Regions from separate parts of the Geobacillus sp. GHH01 genome, predicted to be linked through region 2. Evidence: predicted binding sites of a transcription regulator. Region 2 holds the regulator's gene; each other region holds the start of a gene.

Region 1 (3,265 bases), 1.7 Mb from region 2:
GCGGATGGCAACATGGTGGCTGGAATGGCTTGAGGGCGTCGCGTCGGTTTGGCGGCAGCCGCTTCTTTATTATGGCGCCGCGCTCGCTTTGGCCGTCGGTTGGCGGCGGGTGAAGCGGGAGCGCCGCGATTTTCATGTGCGCGTCTACAGCCTATGGCAAGAGTGGCGCGGGCTTTGGACGAAGGGATGGATGGCTGGAGCGATGTTGTCGGCGGCGGCCGTCGGCATCGGGATCGCGGTGCCGCAGGAAGCGGTTTGGACGGTGACGGTGCTGACGGTGCTCTTTAGCTTGGCGATGGAAGCGCGGTTGTTGTCGCCTGCTTATCCAGTTGGCGGCGCGCTTCTCGTGTTCGGTTTGGCGGAGCGAAGCGGCGCGTTGTCCCGCTGGCTTCCCGATGGCATGACGGCGGCGCCGGCTTTGGCGGTGTGGCTTGCGTTGCTTTTGTTTTCGGAAGGATGGCTCATCATTCGCACGCGAAACGAGGCGGCCTCGCCGCAGCTTGCGAAAAGCAAGCGGGGGATGACGGTCGGCCTGCAATGGACGCAGCGTCTTTGGTTTGTGCCGGTTGTGCTGCCCGTATCAGGCGGCGCGCTGCCTCCGGCTTCCTGGTGGCCGCTCGTTTCGACGGGAGACGGCTATTCATTTTGGCTCGTGCCGTTTCTTCTCGGCTTTTCCCAGCGCCGCCAGCACATGCTGCCGGCGGAAGCGGCGCGCGCGGAGGGGCGGCTTGTTGTTCGGCTGGCGTTCGTTGTCGCCCTATTGGCTGCTTCCGGTATATGGTATCCACCGCTGGCGGTGGCGGCGGGGGCTATGGCCATCATCGGCCGCGAATGGATCGCGTTTTCCGGGCATCGCGCCGACCGCGCCCGTCCGCCCCGCTTTGCCCGCCATCCGCACGGCTTAGTGATTGTCGGCGTGCTTCCTGGCTCGAAAGCGGAAAAAATGGGGCTTTCGATCGGAGAAGTCATCATCAAAACAAACGGCGCCCCGGTGCGGACCGAAACCGAGTTTTACGAGGCGCTCCAACGCAACCGCGCGTTCTGCAAGTTGGATGTCGTCGGACATAACGGCGAAGTCCGTTTCGTCCAAGGGGCGCTCTATGAGGATGAGCATCATGAACTCGGGCTGCTGTTCGTCCGTGATCGGAACGCATCAGCGTCTGAAGCTGTTTCGTAAAGGAGAATGGATCATGTGGTTTTTGGCGGCACTCATCATTCCGTGCTTATTGGTGCTGTTGTTTGCGCGGGTGACGTACAATCGGTACATTGCTGTGCTGTTGACGACGGCGCTGCTTGTCGCTTCCTACTTGAAAGGCTATACGGATGAGCTGCATGAAATCGTCGCTGACATTGCATCGACGATCGCCGGCTTTCTTTGGGCCGGCCGCATGCTCGACCATCTGAAGCAAAAATGAAGCGGCGTTGTCGGTTCAACCGTCTGTTTTTGGAAAAAGGCATCGTCGGCTGAACCTCGGATTGTCGAAACGGAACGGAGCGAAGACGCGGACCTTGGGCATGAATGGGTCCGCTTTTTCGCGTTAGGGGAATGGAAAATGCTGTGCAGAATGGTGCGAATATGAGTTCGCATTTTTGATGCATGGATCATCACGATGTGATACAATGGGGAAAGATGGTACGAAGGAGGAGGCGAAACGGTGGAGGGCCGTTTTCAATTAGTGTCGCCATACGAACCGCAAGGCGATCAGCCGCAGGCGATCGCCAAGCTCGTTGACGGCCTGCGCCGCGGGGTGAAGCATCAAACGCTGCTTGGGGCGACGGGGACGGGCAAAACGTTTACGATCTCGAACGTGATCGCCCAAGTCAACAAACCGACGCTTGTCATCGCCCACAACAAAACGCTCGCTGGCCAATTGTACAGCGAGCTGAAAGAGTTTTTCCCACACAACGCCGTCGAATATTTTGTCAGCTATTACGATTATTATCAGCCGGAAGCGTACGTGCCGCAGACGGATACGTACATTGAAAAAGATGCGAAAATCAACGATGAAATCGACAAATTGCGGCACTCGGCGACATCAGCCTTGTTTGAGCGCCGGGATGTCATCATCGTGGCCAGCGTCTCATGCATTTACGGTTTAGGGTCGCCGGAAGAATATCGAGAGCTCGTCGTCTCGCTGCGCGTTGGGATGGAAATCGAGCGCAACGCGTTGCTGCGGCGGCTCGTTGACATCCAATACGACCGCAATGACATCGATTTTCGCCGCGGCACGTTCCGCGTCCGCGGCGATGTCGTCGAAATTTTCCCCGCGTCGCGCGATGAACATTGCATTCGCGTCGAATTTTTCGGCGATGAAATCGAGCGCATCCGCGAGGTGGACGCCTTAACCGGCGAGGTGCTCGGCGAGCGGGAGCACGTCGCCATTTTTCCGGCGTCGCACTTCGTGACGCGCGAGGAGAAAATGCGGCTCGCCATTCAAAACATCGAACAAGAGCTTGAGGAGCGGCTTGCCGAACTGCGCGCGCAAGGGAAGCTTTTGGAGGCGCAGCGGCTTGAGCAGCGGACGCGCTATGACCTTGAAATGATGCGCGAGATGGGCTTTTGTTCAGGCATCGAAAACTACTCGCGCCATTTGGCGCTGCGGCCGCCGGGCTCGACGCCGTACACCTTGCTTGACTATTTTCCGGACGATTTTTTGATCATCGTTGATGAGTCGCACGTCACCTTGCCGCAGCTGCGCGGCATGTACAACGGTGACCGGGCGCGCAAGCAAGTGCTTGTCGACCACGGCTTCCGTCTGCCGTCGGCGCTTGACAACCGGCCGCTCACGTTTGAAGAGTTCGAGCAAAAAATCAATCAAATTATTTACGTCTCGGCGACGCCAGGGCCGTACGAGCTTGAACACAGCCCGGGCGTTGTCGAACAAATCATCCGCCCGACCGGGCTTCTCGACCCAACGATCGACGTCCGCCCGACGAAAGGGCAAATCGACGATTTGATCGGCGAAATTCATGAGCGCGTCGAGCGGAACGAGCGGACGTTGGTGACGACGCTGACGAAAAAGATGGCGGAGGATTTGACCGATTATTTGAAAGAAGCGGGGATCAAGGTGGCGTATTTGCATTCGGAAATTAAGACGCTCGAGCGCATTGAAATCATCCGCGATTTGCGGCTCGGCAAATACGATGTACTGGTCGGCATCAACTTGCTGCGGGAAGGATTGGACATTCCGGAAGTGTCGCTTGTCGCCATTTTGGACGCCGACAAAGAAGGGTTTTTGCGCTCGGAGCGCTCGCTCATCCAGAC
Region 2 (3,265 bases):
TGAATGTACTCACGGCGCAGCTTCGCTTGCTCGAAGGCCTCTTCGGCCGACAAGCCGGCCGTTTTCGCTTTTTTCGCCAGTTCATTGATGCGGGCTAATTTATGTTTGGCAAGCATTGATCATCTTCTCCTATCTGCCATATTCTCACTCTGTTTTATCTTATCTGATCAACCGGGAAGATGGCAACGATGGCATCTTGGCTTCCTTTGCCCGCTCGCCGCTTTAGGGTCAGGCGCAGTACACGATCAACGCCGCCTTTGTTGCTCGTCCATATATTCCTGGTAACGCCGATGGACGGTCGCCTTGGACGCCTCGTAACCGAAGCTTCGCATCGTCGCGGCGATATCGGCAAACGTCAGTCCGCGCTCGCGCAAGCGGACGATCTCCTCAACCGGCAGATCAATTCGATCGCGCCCGGCGTTTTCGCCCCGGCGCCTTAGGTTCCGCTCCGGTCGGTAGCCGCTGGCGATGGCTCGCTGCATGCCACGCTTAATTTTGGCGTTATGTATTTTTCTTTGGTACTCCTCGACAATCGCGATGATGGATAACACCATCTCATCGGCCTCCGACAGCGGCATCTCCCCGCGGTGGCTGGCGCTGTATATTTTCACCCCTTGCTTTTTCAAGCAATGCAGCACCGCCATGCGCGCATGGCCGCGCCCAAGCCGCGTTTCATCTTGAATGAGCAGCACATCGACCTCGCCTTCCTCGCAAAGCGAAAGCAGCTCCAACACGCCGTCGCGGTCGGCTTCATAACCGCTCGCCTGCTCGGCGATCACTTTAACGACTTCAAATCCACACTCGGCCGCCAGTCGCTCGAGCTCATCTCGTTGCCTCGCGAGCGACGTTTCCTGTTCAGCTTTGTCCGTGCTGACTCGGCAGTAAATGACCGCCCTCATGGCCAATCCCTTCTTTCCATCACTGATTGACGGCCACCGAGCCGCCCTGCTTTGATTTTAACACAGGAATGACAATTTGTTCACCGGCGGCAAGACGCGGGCTCGGCAAATGGTTGACATCGACGACCCAGCGGATGAACTCATCAGGCGGCATATGGTGTTCCTGTTCGTACTGTTTTGCCAGCCCCCAAAGCGTATCGCCGGGAGCGACCGTGATCGTCACGTATTCTTTTTTATCGACCGGGCTGCTGGCGTAAACGAACCCTGCCAACACGAGCGCAAACAAAAATGAAAACAAAACATAGTGCAGCAACGTTTTCCCCATTCTCCCCACCCTTTCTAGAATGTTTGTTCGCTTTCCTTCATTATAGTCAAGAACATTTGTTTGTGTCAATAAAAAACTCGAACTTATGTTTGTTTTTTCGTCTTCCGCATGGTATAATGAAGGCAAATGATGTGGCGAGAGGTGTGAAACCATGACGAAACTGTCAAAACGACAACAGCAAATTTTAGAGTTTATTAAACAGGAAGTAAAAACAAAAGGCTATCCTCCGTCGGTGCGGGAAATTGGGGAAGCGGTTGGACTGGCGTCAAGTTCGACGGTCCACGGGCATCTCGCGCGCCTAGAAAGCAAAGGGTACATCCGCCGCGACCCGACAAAGCCGCGCGCCATTGAAATTTTGGACAACGATATGGCCAAGGAGAGAGAAAAAGAGGAGATCATCTCGGTGCCGATCATCGGCAAGGTGACGGCCGGTCAACCGATTACAGCGGTGGAAAACATCGAAGGCTACTTTCCGCTGCCGAAGCGGCTCGCCGCTGGCGAGGAGCAGCTGTTTATGCTTGAAGTGATGGGCGACAGCATGATCGAAGCCGGCATTCTCGACGGCGACTACGTCATCGTCCGCCAGCAGTCATCGGCCAACAACGGCGACATCGTCGTCGCCATGACGGAAGACAACGAGGCGACGGTGAAGCGGTTTTTCAAGGAAAAAGACCACATCCGCCTGCAGCCGGAAAACGCCCATCTTGAGCCGATCATCGTCCGCGACTGCACGATTCTCGGCAAAGTGATCGGCGTCTATCGCCTGTTCGACTGACTCGTGCCGGCCTGCGCCCATAAAAAAGCTGCCCTGAAAAAAAACGGGGCAGCTTTTTTATGAATCAGTAGAGTTCCATATATTGGTCCAATTCCCATTGATGAACCGTTGTCCGATACATATCCCACTCAATTTCTTTCGCCTCGACGAAATGCTCGAACAAATGTTTGCCGAGCGCTTGGACGATCACTTCGTCCGATTTCAAATTTTCGAGCGCTTCGATGAGCGTGGCCGGCAAATCGACAATGCCTTCTTCGAGCCGTTCTTCTTTCGTCATGACGTAAATGTTTCGGTCGACCGGCGCCGGAGGAGTCAGTTTGTTGCGAATGCCGTCGAGCCCCGCGGCAAGGAGGACCGCCATCGCCAAATACGGGTTCGCCGACGGGTCGACGCTGCGCACTTCGATGCGCGTGCTCATGCCGCGCGAAGCCGGAATGCGGATGAGCGGGCTGCGGTTGCGCGCTGACCAAGCGACGTAGCACGGCGCTTCATAGCCTGGAACAAGCCGCTTGTACGAGTTGACGGTCGGGTTCGTCACCGCCGTAAAGTTCGGCGCATGCTTCAGCACACCGGCGATAAACTGCCGCGCCGTATCGCTCAACTGCAAATCGCCGTTCGGATCGAAAAAGGCGTTTTCGTTGTTGCGGAACAACGACAAGTTGCAATGCATCCCGGAACCGTTAATGCCAAAAATCGGCTTCGGCATAAACGTCGCGTGCAGCCCGTGTTTGCGGGCGATCGTTTTGACAACGAGCTTAAACGTTTGAATGTCGTCGCACGCTTTGATGGCATGGGCGTATTTAAAATCGATCTCGTGCTGGCCCGGGGCAACTTCATGGTGCGATGCTTCAATTTCAAAGCCCATTTCCTCAAGCTCGAGCACGATGTCGCGCCGGCAGTTTTCCCCGAGATCGGTCGGCGCCAAGTCGAAATAGCCGCCGCGGTCGTTCAGTTCCATCGTCGGCCGGCCATTTTCATCGAGCTTAAAGAGGAAAAACTCCGGCTCCGCCCCTAAGTTGAACGCCGTAAAACCGAGCGCTTCCATCTCTTTCAGCACCCGCTTCAAGTTGTAGCGTGGGCAGCCTTCAAACGGCGTGCCGTCCGGATTGTAAATATCGCAGATGAAGCGGGCCACTTTTCCTTTTTCCGATGTCCACGGGAAGATAACGAACGTGTCCAAGTCCGGATACAAATACATGTCCGATTCTTCGATGCGGACGAATCCTTCGATCGAGGAGCCGTCGAACATCATTTTGTTGTTGAGCG
Region 3 (3,265 bases), 1.2 Mb from region 2:
GCGCCGTTTCTTTATTCAATGTCGTCCACTCTCCTCGCTCCCGCCTACACCATGCCAAAACGGTTACAGTTTTAATTTTGCCTGAACCGGGGAAAATATAATCGCCCTGCCGATAAAAAAGCTGCCCGGAATTGGATGGACTTGCATCCGGACAGCCGCGCGGCTTTTTGCTTATCTTTATGAAACACCGTAGTTCTCTTAAGGAAAGCGAGCGCCAAGTGAGAACAGGCAGGCGGAATCGGCCCGCTTTGAGAGGGATGCGCCTCCCCTCGACGAACAGGGGAAACAGGAATCAATGTTTCATTTTCGCCGCCAGTTCCAACAGCTCTTTGGCATGCCGTTTCGTCAATTCCGTCATCTCGACGCCGGAAATCATCCGCCCGATTTCTTTCACTTTCTCCTCCTCATTGAGCTTCCTCACGACTGTTTTCGTCCGTTCCCCATCCGTCTCTTTGGCGATCAACAAGTGCGTGTCCGCCATCGCAGCGACTTGCGGCAGATGGGAAATGCAAAGCACTTGCGACTGGCTGGCGATGTGGTAAATTTTTTCCGCCATCGCCTGGGCGACGCGTCCGCTGACACCGGTGTCGACCTCATCAAAAACAATCGACGTCACTCCTTGATGTTTGGAAAAAATCGTTTTCAACGCCAGCATAATGCGCGACAGCTCGCCGCCGGAAGCGACTTTGACGAGCGGTTTTAACGGCTCGCCGACGTTCGTCGAAATGTAAAACTCGACGACATCGATGCCGTCTTCTTGGAACCTAACCGGCACGCCGTCGACCAAGGGGGCGTCAAGCGATCCTTCGCGCTTGGCAAATACGATGTCAAATTTCGTTTTGTCCATGTACAAGTCTTTCAGTTCTTGATGAATGCGCTCAATCAGGCGCTGGGCATATGTTTGCCGAACAGCGGTGACGTTTTTCGCCTCCGTAAGCAACTCGTCCGTCACCAGAGCGAGCTGCTGCTTAAGCTCATGCACATGCGTTTCGCGATTTTCGATTGTCTCGATTTCCTCGGCGATCGTCTCGGCATAGTGCAAAATATCGGCGATCGTCGCCCCGTATTTTCGTTTGAGCTGCCCGATTTCCGCGAGACGGCTTTCAATGGCATCGAGCCGCTCTGGGTCGTACTCCATCTCCTCAATTTGATCGCGCAGCTTGTACATGACTTCCTCGAGCAAATAGTAGCAGTTCGACGTCGTTTCATGCGCATCTTTGAGCGCTGCATCCATGCCTGCGACGTCATCGAGATGGCGCATCGCCTCCCCGATCGAATCAAGTCCGCGTCCCTCTCCGGAGAGGGCCTCATAACTTTTCTGCAGCGCGGTATAAATTTTTTGAAAATTGACGATGCGAACTTTTTCCTCCATCAGCCGCTCGTCCTCGCCCGGCTCGAGCGCCGCCTGCTCGATTTCACGCAGCTGAAACGTCAGCAAATCAAGCCGGTGCGCCATTTGCTGTTCATTTTCGCTCAGCTTTTTCAATTTGTTTCCGAGCTCCTCATACCGCTCGTAGACGGCGCGGTAGCGAGCAAGCGCCTCTGCCGCCTCTAGGCCGCCGAACTCGTCTAAAAGCGGCAGATGGCGGGACGGATCCATCAGTTCTTGATGTTCATGCTGGCCGTGAATATCAACAAGCGTCGCCCCGATGTCGCGCAGCACCGCCGTCGTGACGAGCTTGCCGTTAATGCGGCAGACGCTTTTGCCGTTGGCGAAAATATCGCGGCGCAACACGATCATGCCGTCGCTGGCGTCGATGCCAACGTCTGCGCATTTTTGCCAGCATGGATGGCGGTCATCATCAAGCAAAAACAGCCCTTCGATTTCCGCCTTTTCCGCTCCAAAGCGGACAAATTCAGCGGAGCCGCGTCCGCCGATCAACAAATGAATCGCGTCGATGATGATCGATTTGCCGGCTCCCGTTTCGCCGGTTAACACCGTCAGCCCTTTGTCGAACGACAACGAGAGCGACTCGATAATGGCGAAATTTTTAATCGACAGCTCGGCGAGCATTTCACCACTCCTTGCCTGTCCGATTCATTCCACTTTTGATTATAGCACGTATGTTCGGATTTGCAAACGAGGACCGCCCTGTCGTTCCGTCCTTGAACGCAGAACGGGAGCTGGGCCGGTCCTCGCCTAGAGCATGGACAACAGCTGGTCGGACACTTTTTCCGCATCTTTCGGCGTCCGGCAAATGATCAGGCACGTATCGTCGCCGCAAATCGTACCGACGATTTCGTTCCAATCCAAATTGTCGAGCAAGACGCCGACGGCATGGGCGTTGCCCGGCAACGTCCGCAACACAAGCAAGTTGCCCGTTCCGTCAAGCTTCACAAACACATCAACAAGCGCCCGCTTCAGCTTTTGCAACGGATTGAAGCGCTGGTCGGACGGAAGGCTGTACTTGTAGCGGCCATTGGCCATGGGCACTTTGACGAGCTGCATTTCTTTAATGTCGCGCGAGACGGTCGCCTGGGTGACGTTAAAGCCAGCTTCTCTCAGCCGGTCGACAAGCTCGTCTTGCGTTTCAATGTCATGGTTCATAATGATTTCGCGAATTTTAATATGCCTTTGCCCTTTGTTCACATTGCGCCACCTCCCCGCTTTTCAAAGTGCAGAGCAGATTGTCCGTCCCGCCGACGCTATTTGCCGCTTGGCTCCACGCTCCCCTCCCGCAAGCGGGCATGCGCCTCGCTCACCACGTCGGCGACGGATGCTGACAGTCGGTTTTCTCCCTCCCGGTTTCCTCCAGGATAGGCAGCATGAAGCAAAAATTCAATATTGCCGTCGCCGCCGGTAATCGGTGAATACGTTAAATGAAGAACATCGAACCCTTCCGCACAGGCGAATTGAATGATCGATTCGAGCACTTCCTCGTGAATGTTCGGGTCGCGAACAATCCCCTTTTTGCCGACCTTTTCCCTGCCGGCTTCAAACTGCGGCTTGACGAGCGCAATCACATCGCCGCCCGGCACCATGACCGTCTTGACGACCGGCAAAATGAGCCGCAGCGAAATAAACGAGACATCGATGACAGCTACTTCCGGCAGCCCTTTCGTAAACTGATCCGGCGTCACGTAGCGGAAGTTCGTCCGCTCCATCACAACGACGCGCTCGTCTTGACGCAGCTTCCAAGCAAGCTGGTTGTAGCCGACATCGACGGCATACGTCAGCTTCGCCCCATGCTGCAAGGCGCAGTCGGTGAAACCGCCGGTCGACGCGCCGATGTCAAGAACAATTTTATTTTCCACGCGAATATGA

Evidence for each region. The regulator LexA, encoded in region 2, represses DNA repair genes until DNA is damaged. The targets are predictions, from matches to a motif close to CGAACATATGTTCG.
Region 1: uvrB (excinuclease ABC subunit UvrB) is a predicted target of LexA. The motif match lies at 1,572-1,585, and genes of this name have one in related genera.
Region 3: recN (DNA repair protein RecN) is a predicted target of LexA. The motif match lies at 2,058-2,071, and genes of this name have one in related genera.

Annotation. Positions count from the first base shown of each region.
Region 1 covers NC_020210.1:3,145,836-3,149,100, reverse strand. Annotated here, with positions in the region: gene GHH_RS15610 (PDZ domain-containing protein) at 5-1,177, shown strand; gene GHH_RS15605 (CsbA family protein) at 1,191-1,415, shown strand; gene uvrB (excinuclease ABC subunit UvrB) at 1,656-3,265, shown strand, end outside.
Region 2 covers NC_020210.1:1,230,044-1,233,308, reverse strand. Annotated here, with positions in the region: gene GHH_RS06215 (DUF896 domain-containing protein) at 1-116, opposite strand, end outside; gene GHH_RS06210 (recombinase family protein) at 246-899, opposite strand; gene yneA (cell division suppressor protein YneA) at 919-1,224, opposite strand; gene lexA (transcriptional repressor LexA) at 1,376-1,999, shown strand; gene glnA (type I glutamate--ammonia ligase) at 2,064-3,265, opposite strand, start outside.
Region 3 covers NC_020210.1:2,466,841-2,470,105, forward strand. Annotated here, with positions in the region: gene spoIVB (SpoIVB peptidase) at 1-19, opposite strand, end outside; gene recN (DNA repair protein RecN) at 293-2,014, opposite strand; gene ahrC (transcriptional regulator AhrC/ArgR) at 2,141-2,590, opposite strand; gene GHH_RS12130 (TlyA family RNA methyltransferase) at 2,647-3,265, opposite strand, start outside.